DNA from 2 places in the Inquilinus sp. CA228 genome. Region 2 is predicted to be linked to the other one. Evidence: riboswitches for the same ligand, from Rfam matches in the RefSeq annotation. Region 2 holds a riboswitch; the other holds the start of a gene.

Region 1 (7,169 bases), on a different contig from region 2:
CTGGTCGAGGCGGCCGCGGAGCTGGTGCGCGACGGCTTTGTGGTGCTGCCCTACTGCAACGACGACCTCGTCACCTGCATGCGCCTGGCCGATGCCGGCTGCGCCGCGGTGATGCCGCTGGGCTCGCCGATCGGCTCCGGCCTCGGCATCTCCAACCCGCATGCGATCGAGATGATCTGCAGCCGCATCCAGGTGCCGGTGGTGCTGGACGCCGGCATCGGCACCGCCTCGGACGCGGCGCTGGCGATGGAGCTCGGCTGCTCCGCCGTGCTGCTGTCGACCGCCGTGGCCAAGGCGCGCGACCCGGTGCGCATGGCCCGGGCCATGGCCGCGGGAGTCGAGGGCGGGCGCCTGGCCTCCCGCGCCGGCCGGATCCCGAAGCGCCGCCTCGCCGACCCCTCCAGCCCGCAGCTCGGCCTGATCGGGACGTGATGGGCCCATGACCGGGCTGCCGTCGCCGCCGCTGCTGCTGATCACCGATCGGCGCCAGGCGCCGCGGCCGCTGGAAGGCGTGGTGGCGGACGCGCTGGCCGCCGGCTGCCGCTGGGTCAGCCTGCGCGAGAAGGACCTGCCGGCGGCGGAGCGGCTCGCTTTGCTGCGCCGGCTGCGTGCGCTGGCCCGGCCGGTCGGGGCGGTCGTCACCGTCCATGCGGATCCGGAGGCAGCGGCCGAGGCCGACGGGCTGCATCTCGCCGCCGGCGGCGACCCGGAAGCGGCGCGGCAACGACTCGGGCCCGCGGCCCTGATCGGCGTGTCCTGCCATGCCGGGGAGGAGGTCGACGCGGCCATCGCCGCCGGGGCCGACTACGTCACCCTCGGCCCCCTGGCGCCGACCGCCAGCAAGCCGGGCTATGCGCCGACCCTGTCCGCGGCCGAGGCCGGCGCCGTCGCCCGCCGCCATCCCGGCCGGGTGATCGCGCTGGGTGGGGTCGAAGCCGCCTTTGTGCCGGATCTGATCGCCTCCGGCTTTGCCGGGGTCGCGGTGATGGGCGGGGTGATGCGGGTCGCCGCTCCGGGGGCCGTGATCCGCGAATACCTCGCGGCGCTCGGCGCCGGTCCGGCCTGACCGCCTGCCGCTAGTGCCGTACGGCGTGCTATAGGTCGGGGCCGGATGGGAACCCCGCCTCCATGAAGCTGCGGCCGCTGCGCGTCCTGGAATTCGTCCTGATCACGGTCCCGGGGCTGATCGGTCTGGTCTTCGCCCTGCGCGCTGCCGGCCCGCTGATCGACCTCGTCCAGGCCGAGCTGAGCCGGACGCCGGAGGCGCAGGAGGTCGAGGCCACGCTGACTGCCTGGACCCGCGTCGGGACCTCGCCGGAGCAGATCGACGCGGAGCTCGGCAAGGCCTTCGCCGAGGACGACATCGACTCGGTCGCGGTCTGGCTGAAGGTGGCCGAAATGACGGGCTATCCCGTCAGGCCGGAATGGCGGGCGCGGTACGCGGACGAGACCTCGACGGCGAGCAGCATGACCCGATCCGCCCGGCAGGCGGTCGCGGGCGCCGTGACCGGAGCGGGCCATGGCCTCTCCGGCCTGGCCGGCGCCTTCGCCGCCGACATGACCTTCGTCGGCGACCTGCGCGACATCGGCCGCGAGCTCTGGCATTTCGGCAACAGCGAGCCGGTGGACGAGCTGGCGCTGGGCCTGTCGGGCATCGGGCTCACTTTGACCGCGGCGACCTGGGGCTCCGGCGGGGTCGCGGCCCTGCCGCGCGGCGCGGTGTCGGCCTTCAAGATCGCCCGGCGGACCGGCCGGCTGTCGGCGCGCTTCGCCGAGCGCCTCGGCCGGATGGTCGCCGATGTGGTCGATTTCCCGGCCCTGCGCCGCCAGGTGCGGGAGGCCGGGTGGCGGGACACGGTGATGCGGCCCGGCGCAGTCTTCGCCGCCGCGGTCCGCCGCGACCGCCTGGATGGGCTGGACGAGGCCGTCGGCGCCGCCGGCCGGGTGGCCGACCGGGTCGGCCCGGCGCAGTCGGTCGAGCTGCTGCGCTATGTCGACGACGTGCCGGACCTGCGGCGCGTTGACGAGGTGTCGGCGGTGATGGGCGACCGCACCCTGGCCGTGTTCAAAGTGCTGAAGCGCGGCGCGTTGACCACGGTGAAGGCGACGGTCCGCTGGTCGCGGCGGCTCGCCGACCTGACCGCCACCGTGCTGTTCGGCGCGATCAGCCTGCTCTTCGCCCTGGTGTACTGGCTGCGGCTGCTGCTGCTCGGCCTGATCTACGGCCTGTGGTGGGGATGCCGGGCCTGCCTCGCTGTCCGGATTTCCTAGGATGGGGATCTCGACAGAGGACCGCAGGCGGATATAATTTATCCTTTATTGTTCTATGAGATCGTGCTTGGCATTCGTCTCCACGCCTCGGACCGGGCCGGTGTCTCGGTCTGTTCATCGCACCTTTTCGACATGCAGGATTCGGGAGGACAGAAATTATGGCGATTGCGACGCCGCGCTTCGGCACTGCCGGAAATGATACGATGACCGGGGACGTCTTCGTGCCCCAGCCGTCCGGGGATCCGATCTACGACCCGAATTACTGGCAGGACGAGCTGCACGGCCTGGGCGGCGACGACACGCTGTCGGGGCTGGGGAATGGCGACTGGCTTTACGGCGACGCCGGAAGTGACGTGCTGCAGGGAGGCGACGGCAACGACGCCCTCACCGGCGGTACCGGCCCGGACCAACTGGATGGCGGCGCCGGCCGCGATACCGCCAGCTATGCGGATAGCGGGGCGGGCGTTTCCGTCGACCTGTCGCAGGGGACGGGCTCGGGCGGCACCGCCGAAGGCGACGCCCTGGTCTCGATCGAAGGCGTCACCGGCAGCGCGTTCGCGGATCACCTGACCGGCAATGGCGCCAGCGAACTCCACGGCGGCGCCGGCGACGACGTCCTGGTTGGGGCCGGCCCATGGGACGGCAACGACGGCTACCTGTATGGCGAGGCCGGCGACGACGTGTTCATGGCGTCCGCCCGCGGCGACCGCCTGTTCGGCGGCGACGGCTTCGACACCGTCAGCTATGCCCTCGCGGCGACAGGCGTCGCGTTCGGCTACTTCGGCATTGCCGACAACGCACCGCATTACTTTGTCGCGGGTGTCGCCCCTGAGCCGTCGCTCCCCAGCGATTCCCTGTACTCGATCGAGAAGATCATCGGCAGCCAGTTCGCGGACCGGCTGGGATACGCAGACATCTTGGTGGGAGGTGCCGGAGATGATGTCTTTATCTCCGGAGCGAGCTTATGGGATGGCGGTGAGGGCAACGATACGATCAGCTATGAGCAAAACCCTGGGAGTGTGAACCTCGATCTGGCTCAGGGCGAAGCGGATGGGTTCATCATTTCGGTCGAGAATGTCATCGGCAACTCAAGCAACGACGTCCTGACCGGGAACAGCGTCGCGAACTCGCTCCAAGGCGCGTTCGGCAACGACGTGCTTCGGGGCGGAGCGGGAGCCGATCTGCTCAACGGCGGCGCCGGTTCCGATTCGGCGAGCTACGCGAACAGCAGCGCCGGCGTCACCGTCAGCCTGGTGACGGGCAGCGGATCCGGCGGCGACGCGGCCGGCGACGTGCTGGTGTCGATCGAAAGCCTGACCGGCAGTGCGTTCGACGACACCCTGACCGGGGATGGCGGCGGAAATGTGCTGAACGGCGGCGCGGGCAACGACATCCTCCGCGGCGGGGCCGGCCCCGACTGGCTGGACGGCAGCTCCGGCAACGATCTGGTCAGCTACTGGGACAGCTCGGTTGGGGTGACGGCCAATCTGGCGACCGGCCAGGGGTCCGGCGGCGACGCCCAGGGCGATGTCTATCTCGGGATCGAGATGCTGAACGGCAGCCAGGGCAACGACGCCCTCACGGGCAATACCGGAGCCAATGGCCTGTTCGGCTGGGGCGGCGACGATATCCTGCGCGGAGGGGCCGGCGCCGACCGGCTGGACGGCGGTGCCGGCACGGACCTCGTCAGCTATTGGGACAGCTCCGTCGGCGTGACCGTGAACCTGCTGACCGGTTTCGGCAGCGGCGGCGACGCGCAGGGCGACGGCTACACATCGGTCGAGAACGTCAATGGCAGCCAGGGCGGCGACACGCTGATCGGCAACGCGGTCGCCAATGTGCTGAACGGCTATGCCGGCGCCGATTCGCTCAATGGCGGCGGCGGCCAGGACGTGCTCGATGGCGGCGCCGGAAAAGATACCCTGACCGGCGGCGCCGATGCGGACCGCTTCGTCTTCAGCGCGGTCGGGGACAGCGTGGTCGGCGCTGGCGCCGACCGGATCGCCGACTTCGTCCGGGCCCAGGGCGACAAGATCGATCTGTCGGCGATCGACGCCGTCACCGGCGTCGCCGGCAACCAGTCCTTCACCTTCATCGGCTCCGGGCTGTTCACGCACCATGCCGGCGAGTTGCGCGCCGCCAACACCAGCCCTGGCGTCACCACCATCGCCGGCGACGTCAACGGCGACGGCGTCTCCGACTTCCACATCGTGCTCACCGGCAACTTCGCCCTCGTCGCCGGCGACTTCGTGCTCTGACCCGCGCGGACGGCTGGCCGCGGGGTCAGCCGTCCAGCAGGCCGCGCGACAGGATGCCGGCGAAGCTGGTCTCGGCCGGGCCGGTCATCAGCACATGGCCGTCGCTCTCGCGCCATTCGATCAGGAGGGTGCCGCCGTCGAGGTCGACCCAGGCGGTGCGCTCGGCCAGGCCTCGGCGCACGGCGGCCACGGCGGCGGCGCAGGCGCCGCTGCCGCAGGCCTGGGTGACGCCGACGCCGCGCTCCCACACCCGATAGCGCAGCCGGTCGCGGGCCAGCATCTGGACCACGCCGATATTGGCGCGCTCGGGGAACAGCGGGTCGTGCTCCAGCACCGGGCCGACGCCGTCGATCTGCACCTTCTCGGCGTCCGGCACGAAGAACACGGCGTGCGGGTTGCCCATCGACACGCCGACCGCGTCCGACAGCGCGCCGGACGACACCGGCAGGTGCAGCGTGTCGGCCTCATGCGCCAGCGGGATGTCCTGCCAGCCCAGCCGGGCCGGGCCCATGTCGACGGTGACGCCGCCCTGGGGGGCGTTGCGGCATTCCAGCAGGCCGCTGCGGGTCTCGACCACGGCCCGGTCGGCGCCGCTGTCGGCCATCACCAGCGCGGCGACGCAGCGCGTGCCGTTGCCGCAGGCGCCCGATTCGGTGCCGTCGGCATTGAGGATGCGCATGAACACGTCGGCGCCTGCGGTCTGCGCCGGCTCGATCACCAGCAGCTGGTCGAAGCCGACGCCGCGGTGCCGGTCGGCGATGCGCCGCGCCTGGTCGGGATGGATCGGGATCGGCCGCTCGCGCGCGTCCAGCACCACGAAGTCGTTGCCCAGCCCGTGCATCTTCCAGAACGGCAGCCCGTCCATCGCCCGCTCCCAAGTCTCTCCCGCTCTCATATGGCATCAACCGGCCTCGGTGCGCGAGGGCGGAGCCCTGCGTGATCGACAGGGCGAGGGCCGGCGGCTAGCATGACGGCCGACGGTGCCCCGGGAGACCGGGGTGAAAAGGGAAGCCGGTGAGCCTATTCGGGCAAGGCCGGCGCTGCCCCCGCAACTGTAAGCGGCGAGCCCGCGCCCGAAGCCACCGGCTGATCCCGGGAAGGGGGCGTGCGGCGGCGACCCGCGAGCCAGGAGACCTGCCGTCGGATGAGTGCGTGTGACGGGGCGGGGTGTCCCCGGGCGGCGCGTCGGACGGCAGCCTGTCCGGCCGGCCCCTCCCGGACCCCTGCCGAAGGCGGGAGATGCTGTGGTGTCCGATCTGACCGTGCGGCCGCTGGTGGCCGCGGATGTGCCGATGCTGCTCGACATGCTGCGCGAGCTCGCGGCAATCGCCGGCGAGCAAGCGGCGATGACGGCGCAGCGCGCCGATCTCGACGAGGCGCTGGCCGAGGTGCCGCCGCGCTTCCGCGGCCTGCTCGCCGAGGATGGCAGCGGCGTGGTCGGCTATGTCAGCTACACCATCGACTATTCGATCTGGACCGGCGGCGACTTCATCCGGGTCGACGACGTCTATGTCCGCGACCGGGCGCGCGGCCGCGGCATCGGCCGGCAGCTGATGCGGTCGCTGGCCGATATCGGCGTGTCCCAGGCGATGCGGGTGCGCTGGGAGATGGCGTCGGACAATGCCGATGCCCGCCGGCTCTATGCCGGCATCGGCGCGGCGCCGGAGGACAAGACCATCTGGCGCTGGCCGGTCGCGGCCATGGAGGCCTTTCTCGACCGCAGTGAGCCGCCGCCGTCGACCGCCGAGGGCGCCGTCCCCTCCGAAGCCGGCCGCGGCCTGCCGGGCGAGGACGGCTTCATCCTGGTGCTGCGTCGGGAGAAGGACTGACCGTTCGGCCGGGCCGCGGTTGACTCCGCGGCCCCATCCGCCTAAAAGACCGACCGTTGCGGGATCGGCCCGCAGCGAGACCCCAAGGGGTGCCGCCAGTTCGCGAGTGTCGCGCACTGGCGCTTTTCCGTTTGGGGTTGCGGAATTCGAAGGGCGATCATGTTCGAAGGTCTGAGCGGCCGTCTCGGCGACATCTTCGACCGGCTTCGCAAGCGCGGCGCGCTGACGGAGGCCGATGTCGGCGCCGTCATGCGCGAGGTGCGCGTGGCGCTGCTCGAGGCCGATGTCGCCCTGCCGGTGGTCAAGGACTTCGTCGACAAGGCGCGCGAGCGGGCGGTCGGGGCGGAGGTGCTGCGCTCGGTCACCCCCGGCCAGCAGGTCATCAAGATCGTCCATGACTGCCTGATCGAGATGCTGGGCGGCACGCCCGGCGAGGCGCCGGACCTCAACGCCGCGACCCCGATCAACCTGATCGCCGTGCCGCCGGTGCCGGTGCTGATGGTCGGCCTGCAGGGCTCGGGCAAGACCACCACCACCGGCAAGCTCGCCCTGCGCCTGAAGGATCGCGACAACCGCAAGGTCCTGATGGCGTCGCTCGACACGCGGCGCCCGGCGGCGCAGGAGCAGCTGAAGATCCTGGGCGAGCAGATCGGCGTCACCACCCTGCCGATCATTGCTGGGCAGGAGCCGCTGGCCATCGCCCGCCGCGCCATGGAGCGCGGCCGGCTCGAGGGCTTCGACGTCGTCCTGCTCGACACCGCTGGCCGCCTCGCCATCGACGAGGAGCTGATGGCCGAGGTGGTGGCGATCC
Region 2 (7,169 bases):
AAGGCGGTCGACGCGCTGATGGGCGCGGGCTACGGCTCGGCCGGCGAGCGCTGCATGGCGATCTCGGTGGCGGTGGCGGTCGGCGATGTCGGCGACAGGCTGATCGCCAAGCTGGAGCCGAAGGTGCGGGCGCTGAAGGTGGCGCCGGGCACCGACCCCGAGGCCGAGATGGGGCCGCTGGTGACGAAGCAGCACTACGACAAGGTGCGCGGCTATGTCGACATCGGCGTCCAGGAGGGCGCCAGGCTGGTGGTCGACGGCCGCGGCCTGAGGCTGCAGGGCTATGAGAACGGCTATTTCGTCGGCGGCTGCCTGTTCGACCAGGTGCAGCCGGAAATGCGGATCTACCGGGAGGAGATCTTCGGGCCCGTGCTGTCGGTGGTGCGGACGCCGGATTTCGCCACCGCGCTGGACCTCGTGAACAAGCACGAATACGGCAACGGCACCGCGATCTTCACCCGCGACGGCGACGCGGCACGGACCTTCGTCAGCAACTGCAATGTCGGCATGGTCGGCGTCAACGTGCCGATCCCGGTGCCGATGGCGTTCCACAGCTTCGGCGGCTGGAAGCGCTCGGCCTTCGGTGATCTCGGCATGTACGGGCCGGACGGGGTGCGCTTCTACACCAAGCTGAAGACGGTGACCGAGCGCTGGCCGACCGGCATCAAGGGCGGGGCGGAGTTCACCATGCCGGTGATGCGCTGACCCTTCGGTCCGGGACTTGAGAACGACGAGGCGGGCGAAAGCCCGCCTCGTTGCGTTTCGGACGGTGGCGGCTCAGGCCGCCACGGCCAGGCCCAGGGTGGCCTTGGCCTGCTGGTGCGCCTCGGCGACGGCGCGATCGCGGTGCTCCGGCCCGTATCCCAGCCCTTCGGCGCGCACGAACTCGATGTCGGTGACGCCGATGAAGCCGAGCACGGAGCGCAGATAGGCCTCCTGGTGATCCAGGGCCTCGAGACCGGCGGTGTAGATGCCGCCGCGCGTGGAGACGACGATCACCTTGCGCCCGCCGGCCAGGCCGACCGGGCCGGTCTCGCTGTAGCGGAAGGTCCGCCCTGCCTGGGCCAGCCGGTCGATCCAGGCCTTCAGCTGGGTCGGCACCGAGAAGTTGTACATCGGCGCGCCGATCACCACCACGTCGGCCGACAGGAACTCCTCGACGACGCTGTCGATCAGCGCGCGCTCCTGCGCTTGGACCGGCGTCAGCTCGGCATCCTTGCCGAACTTGATCACGGCCAGACGCTCGGCGGTCAGATGCTCGGGCGCGTCGGCGACGAGGTCGCGATACGCCAGCTCGGCCTGCGGGTGGCGGGCGCGCCAGGCGTCGACGGTCGCCTTGGTCAGCTGGCGCGACACCGAGGCGTCGCCAAGCGGGCTGGAATCGATCTGCAGGATCTTCATGGACCCCTCCGTGGGTGTAAATGACATCGGCATTGCATTTACGGATGGAGGCAATCCACCTGTAGACTGGAATTTCGCGATGGATCGTTCTATCTGTGAGACAATAAACTGCGGGTGACGGCCATGCTCGACCTCAACGACCTCCGCCTCTTCGCCAAGGTGGCGCAACTGGGCGGCTTCACCGCCGCCGGCCGGGCCCTCGGCCTGCCCAAGTCGCGGCTCAGCCGCCGCATCGCGGCGCTGGAGGAGGGGCTCGGCGTCCGGCTGCTGCAGCGCTCCACCCGCCGGCTGTCGCTGACCGATGTCGGCGAGACCTTCCTGCGCCATTGCGAGACCATGCTGGCCGAGGCCGAGGCGGCGGAGCAGGCGGTGGCCCAGGCGCGGTCGGAGCCGAGCGGGCTGATCCGCGTCACCTGCCCGCACATCCTGGCGCAGACCATGGTCGCGCCGCTGATCAACAGCTTCCTGGCCGCCCATCCGGCGGTGCGCATCGCCATGGAGCTGACCGGCCGCCGCGTCGACGTGATCGACGAGCGGGTCGACCTGGCCTTCCGGGTGCGCAAGCCGCCGACCGAGCCCTCCGATGTCGTCGTCCGGGTGCTGGCCCAGACCCGCGGCGTGGTGGTGGCGGCGCCGACGCTGCTCGACCGGATCGGCCGCCCCACGGAGCCGGTCGATCTGATCCGCCTCGGCACGCTCGACCTGCACCATGCCGACGGTCGCCATGTCTGGACCCTGGTCGACGCGGCAGGCGCGCCGCAATCGGTGCCGCATGTGCCGCGGCTGGCCAGCGACGACATGTTCACCCTGCGTCAGGCCGCGATCGACGGGCTCGGCGCCGCGCTGCTGCCGGACTATATCTGCCGGCCGGCGATCGAGGCCGGGCTGCTGGAGCATGTGCTGTTCGACTGGCGCGTGCCGGAGGGCGAGGTGCAGGCGGTGTTCGCCTCGCGCCGCGGCCTGGTGCCGGCGGTGCGGGCCCTGGTCGACCATGTCGTGCGCTGGGTGCCGCGGATGGTGGCGATCTGCGACAGCGAGCTGCGCGAGGAGGACCGGCTGCCGCCCTATGCCGATTCCGGCGCCAACGCCGCCGCGCTCGGCCTCGATGCGCTGTTGACGGCGCGGCCGGCCGCCCACTAGCTTCGCTGCGACGGTTCCTTCGGGATCAAAAGGGAACGCGGTGCGGGCTTCGGCCCAACGCCGCGGCTGCCCCCGCAACTGTGAGCGGCGAGTCATCCGTCAACATGCCACTGGGGGTTTCGGGCCCCGGGAAGGCGACGGAAGGGCGACGACCCGCAAGCCAGGAGACCTGCCGTCAGTCGTGGTCACGCGCGAGCACGCCGGGCGGGGTGTCCTGGTGGTTGCCGAACCGGCGCAGGCCGGGGAGACAGCGTTCGCGGTGACGTGCCACAAGCGTGTCCCCCGAGGTCTCCATGTCCGTTCCGTCCCGCTACATCCTGGTCCTGCTCGCGGCCGGCGTCTCCATGCCCGCGGAGGGCCAGGAGGCCGAGCCCGGCCTGACGCTCCCGCCGATCGTGGTCACCGCCAACCGCACGCCGACCCCGGCGGACCAGGTCGGCAGCGCCGTTACCGTGATCACCCGGCAGGAGTTGGAGGACCGGCAGATCCACCAGCTTTCCGACGTGCTGCGCGAGGTGCCGGGCGTCGCCGTCAACCGCACCGGCCCGCTCGGCGGGCTGACCCAGCTGCGCATCCGCGGCTCGGAAGGCAACCAGACGCTCGTGCTGATCGACGGCATCGAGGTCAACGACCCCTCGGCGGGGTCGGAGTTCGACTTCGCCCATCTGATGGCCGACGACATCGAGCGGATCGAGGTGCTGCGCGGACCGCAGAGTGCCCTCTATGGGTCGGACGCGATCGGCGGCGTGGTCAACATCGTCACCCGGCGCGGCGAGGGACCGGTGGGCAGCACCGCCTCGGTCGAGGGCGGCGGCTACGGCACGTTGCGCGGAAACGCCTCGGTCAGCGGCGGCAATGACGACCTCGACTATCTGATCGGCACCGCCGGCCTGCGCACCGACGGCGCGTCGTCCGCCCGCCATGGCAGCGAGGCCGACGGGTACCGCAACGGCACGATCTACACCAAGATCGGGCTGCACCCGAACGAGCTGGTCGATATCGACGTGGTCGGCCGCTACACCCGCTTCCGCACCGATCTCGACGGCTTCGCCGGGGGCGTCGGCGCCATCGACAGCAAGGACGACGTCGACGGCTCGACCTTCCTCGGCCGCATCCAGGGCAAGCTCAAGCTGCTCGACGGCCGGTGGGAGCACATCGTCGGCCTGTCCTACACCGACGACAGCCGCGACTATCGCGACGGCGACGACGTCATCACCAGCAGCTATCGCGGCAAGACCACAAGGGTCGACTACCAGACCAACCTGACGCTGGACAGCGAGGCATTGCTGCCGGCCGAGCACCGCCTGACCTTCGCCGTCGACCATGAGGAGCAGCAGGCCGACAGCAGCAGCGGCTTCGCCGATTTCAGCCGCCGGATCGGCGCCACCGGGCTGGTCGGGCAGTATCAGCTCGGCCTGCTCGACAGCCTGTTCCTGACCGGCAGCGTGCGGCACGACCTGAACGACCTGTTCAACGACACCACCACCTACCGCCTGACCGCCGCTTACCGGATCGAGGCCACGGGCACCAAGCTGCGCGCCTCCACCGGCACCGGGGTGAAGAACCCGACGCTGTTCGAGCTGTACGGCTTCACCAACACCTATCGCGGCAATCCCGACCTGAAGCCGGAGCATGCGGAGGGCTGGGACGCCGGCTTCGACCAGGAGATCTGGGGCGACCGGGTGGTGCTGGACGCGACCTGGTTCGAGCAGCGGATCAGCGACCTGATCGTCGGCAACGGGCAGAGCTCGGCCAACCTGCCGGGCACGGCCACGGCGCGCGGGGTGGAGCTGGGTCTGTCGGTGACGCCGGTCGACGACCTGACCATCCGCGCCGCCTACACCTACACCGACGCGGAGGACGCGACCGGGGCGGATCTGGTGCGCCGGCCGCGCAACATCGCCAGCCTCAACGTCAACTACCGGTTCCTGGAGGGTGCTGCGAACGTCAATCTCGGCGTCGACTACAACGGCCGGCAGAAGGACCTGGCCTTCGACGAGGTGTTCAATTCCTCGCCGGTGACGCTGGACGGCTATACGCTGGTGAACCTGGCGGCGTCGTACCAGATGAGCGACAGGGTGCAGGTCTATGGCCGGATCGACAACCTGCTGGACGAGGATTATGAGGAGGTCTGGACCTACGGCTCGCTGCGGCGGGCCGGCTATCTCGGCATGAAGGTCAGCTTCTGATCGCGATGCGCCGCCCTGCCGTGCTCCCGCTGCTCCTGGCCCTCGGCCTCGCGGCCTCGCCCGCCCTGGCCCGGCCGCATCGGATCGTCTCGCTCAACCTCTGTGCCGATGCGCTGGTGCTGCGCCTGGCCGACCGCGCCGATGTGCGGTCGGTGACCTGGCTGGCGCGCGACCCGGAGAATTCGGTGGTGGCGGCCGAGGCGGCCTCGATGCCGGTCAATCACGGGATGGCGGAGGAGGTCGCGGCGCTGCAGCCGGACCTGGTCGTGGTCGGGGCCTTCACCACCCGCAGCACGGTGGCGCTGCTGCGCCGCCTGGGCATGCCGATCCTGGAGCTGGGCGTGCCGCAGGACCTGGACGGCGTCCGCGCCCAGATCCGTCAGGTGGCGGCGGCCCTGGGCCAGCCGGAGCGTGGCGAGCAGATGATCGCGGCGATGGACGGCCGGCTGGCGGCCATCCGCAGCCCGGCCTCGCCGCCGCTGGCGGTGGTGCTGCGCCCGAACGGCTTCACCGCCGGCCGTGGCTCGCTGGTCGACGAGATCCTGCGCCGGGCCGGCGTCCGCAACCTCGCCGCCGAGCAGGGGCTGGAGAATTACGGCGAGATCCCGCTGGAGAGCGTGGCGCTGGCCGGGGTGCGGCTCTTGATCCTGAACCAGCCGGAGAACCGGGCGCCGTCGCTGGGCGAGGCGATGCTGGACCATCCGATCCTGGCCGCGCTGCCGGATCTGCGCCTGGTCCGGGTGCCGGCGCGGCTGTGGACCTGCGGCGGCCCGGAGGTGGCCGACGCCGCCGCCCTGATCGCCGCCGCCGCGCGGCAGGCGGAGGAGGGGCGGTGAAAGAACAATCAAGGCCATTTGCGTTGCCTCTCCCGCTTGCGGGAGAGGTCGGAGACGCGTCAGCGGCTCCGGGTGAGGGCCCTTTGTCGAGGCTCGGGCCAGCCCTCACCCGGTCGTCCTGCGGACGCCCGACCTCTCCCGCCAGGCGGGAGAGGCGACGCGCTCCTTCTTGCCCCTGTGGTTCATCATGACCGCCGGAACCGACACCACGCCCCGCCAGGTCTTGGCTCCGTCCTATCCAGTCCTGGTCACCGGTCTCGCCATGGCCTCTGTGGCCTGCCTGGCCGGGTCGATCGCCACCGGCTATGCACCGCTCGACCTCGCCTCCGCGGCCGGCGACCTGCTGGCCGGGCGGCAGAGCCAGCCGGCGCTGGTGCTGCTGGAGCTGCGGCTGCCGCGGGCGCTGCTGGGCCTGCTGGTCGGGTTCAGCCTTGGCCTCGGCGGCGCCGCGATGCAGGGGCTGCTGCGCAACCCGCTGGCCGAGCCCGGGGTGATCGGCGTCTCGGCCGCGGCGGCGCTGGGCGCCGTGCTGGTGTTCTACACCGGCCTCGCCGGCAGCTTCGCGCTGGCCCTGCCGCTGGGCTGCATCGCCGGGGCGGTGCTGGCGACGCTGATGCTGCTGGCCCTGGCCCGGCGCGGCGCCGGGACCATGACCGGGATCCTGGCCGGCGTCGCCATCAGCAGCGCCGCCGGCGCCCTGACCGCGCTGGCGCTGAACCTGTCGCCGAACCCCTATGCGGCGCTGGAGATCGTGTTCTGGCTGATGGGGTCGCTGGCCGACCGCAGCCTGGAGCATGTCTGGCTGGTGCTGCCGCCGATGGCGGTCGGCTGGGCCCTGATCCTGGCCGGCGCCGGGGTGCTGGTGGTGCTGCACGACCTGGCGTTGGCCGGTCGGTTCTGCGACCGGCTGGTGCTGCTGCGGGGCGGCAGGATCCTGGCCAATGGTTTGCCCGCCGCGGTGCTGACCGACGACCACCTCCGCCGCGCCTATGGCGTGGAGGTGCAGCGCGGCGTGCGCGACGGGGTCGGCTATGTCCTGCCCTGGTCGCGCATCGCGGCGCCAGAGCAGGGGGAGGGGCGATGATGACGGAGGCGGTGCGGCGGCTGATCCTGGACCAGGCCGAGGAGCCGGAGACGGGGTGGAGCCTGGGCGGCTTCGGCGCCATCGCCGAGTTCATGCGCACGCCGGAGGAGCCGGCGTCGGTCGTCGCCGACGAGGCCGGCGTCGCCGTGGTCACCGGCCTCGGCGCGATGCGGATCGACTGGATCGCCGGTCTGCGGCCGGTGGCCTATGAGACCGCGACCGGGCAGGGCGACCGCTGGAGCCACGCCGTGGCGCTGTGCCTGGAGGCGGAAGCAGCCGCGATGAGCCGGCGCACCGTCGTTGCCGAGCTCGGCCCCGACCGCGCGGCGCTGCGGCCGCAGGACCGCGACGCCGTGCTGTTCGACCTCGGCCTCGGCGTGGCCCAGGCCGATATCTGCGTCCGCACCGCCGACCCGGCGCTGCTGGTCCAGCTGCGCGCCGGAGCCGGCCGGTCGCTGTTCGAGCCCGGCAACCCGCTGATGGGCGCGGTGATCCATGCCGGCCCGCACCGCGTGTTCC

Evidence for each region. Region 2 has a riboswitch for cobalamin ahead of ACTOWL_RS17420 (TonB-dependent receptor plug domain-containing protein). Riboswitches for the same ligand answer to the same signal wherever they lie in the genome.
Region 1: it holds a riboswitch for cobalamin, as region 2 does, so the genes downstream of both, ACTOWL_RS14135 (GNAT family N-acetyltransferase) here and ACTOWL_RS17420 (TonB-dependent receptor plug domain-containing protein) in region 2, are expected to answer to the same signal.

The regions. Positions count from the first base shown of each region.
Region 1 covers NZ_JBQJIK010000024.1:68,260-75,428, forward strand. Annotated here, with positions in the region: gene ACTOWL_RS14110 (thiazole synthase) at 1-432, shown strand, start outside; gene ACTOWL_RS14115 (thiamine phosphate synthase) at 440-1,066, shown strand; gene ACTOWL_RS14120 (hypothetical protein) at 1,129-2,271, shown strand; gene ACTOWL_RS14125 (calcium-binding protein) at 2,475-4,529, shown strand; gene dapF (diaminopimelate epimerase) at 4,555-5,394, opposite strand; cobalamin riboswitch at 5,491-5,685, shown strand; gene ACTOWL_RS14135 (GNAT family N-acetyltransferase) at 5,777-6,358, shown strand; gene ffh (signal recognition particle protein) at 6,518-7,169, shown strand, end outside.
Region 2 covers NZ_JBQJIK010000032.1:29,604-36,772, reverse strand. Annotated here, with positions in the region: gene ACTOWL_RS17435 (CoA-acylating methylmalonate-semialdehyde dehydrogenase) at 1-705, shown strand, start outside; gene ACTOWL_RS17430 (FMN-dependent NADH-azoreductase) at 778-1,401, opposite strand; gene ACTOWL_RS17425 (LysR substrate-binding domain-containing protein) at 1,525-2,541, shown strand; cobalamin riboswitch at 2,537-2,732, shown strand; gene ACTOWL_RS17420 (TonB-dependent receptor plug domain-containing protein) at 2,835-4,730, shown strand; gene ACTOWL_RS17415 (ABC transporter substrate-binding protein) at 4,751-5,566, shown strand; gene ACTOWL_RS17410 (iron chelate uptake ABC transporter family permease subunit) at 5,754-6,650, shown strand; gene ACTOWL_RS17405 (DUF6925 family protein) at 6,650-7,169, shown strand, end outside.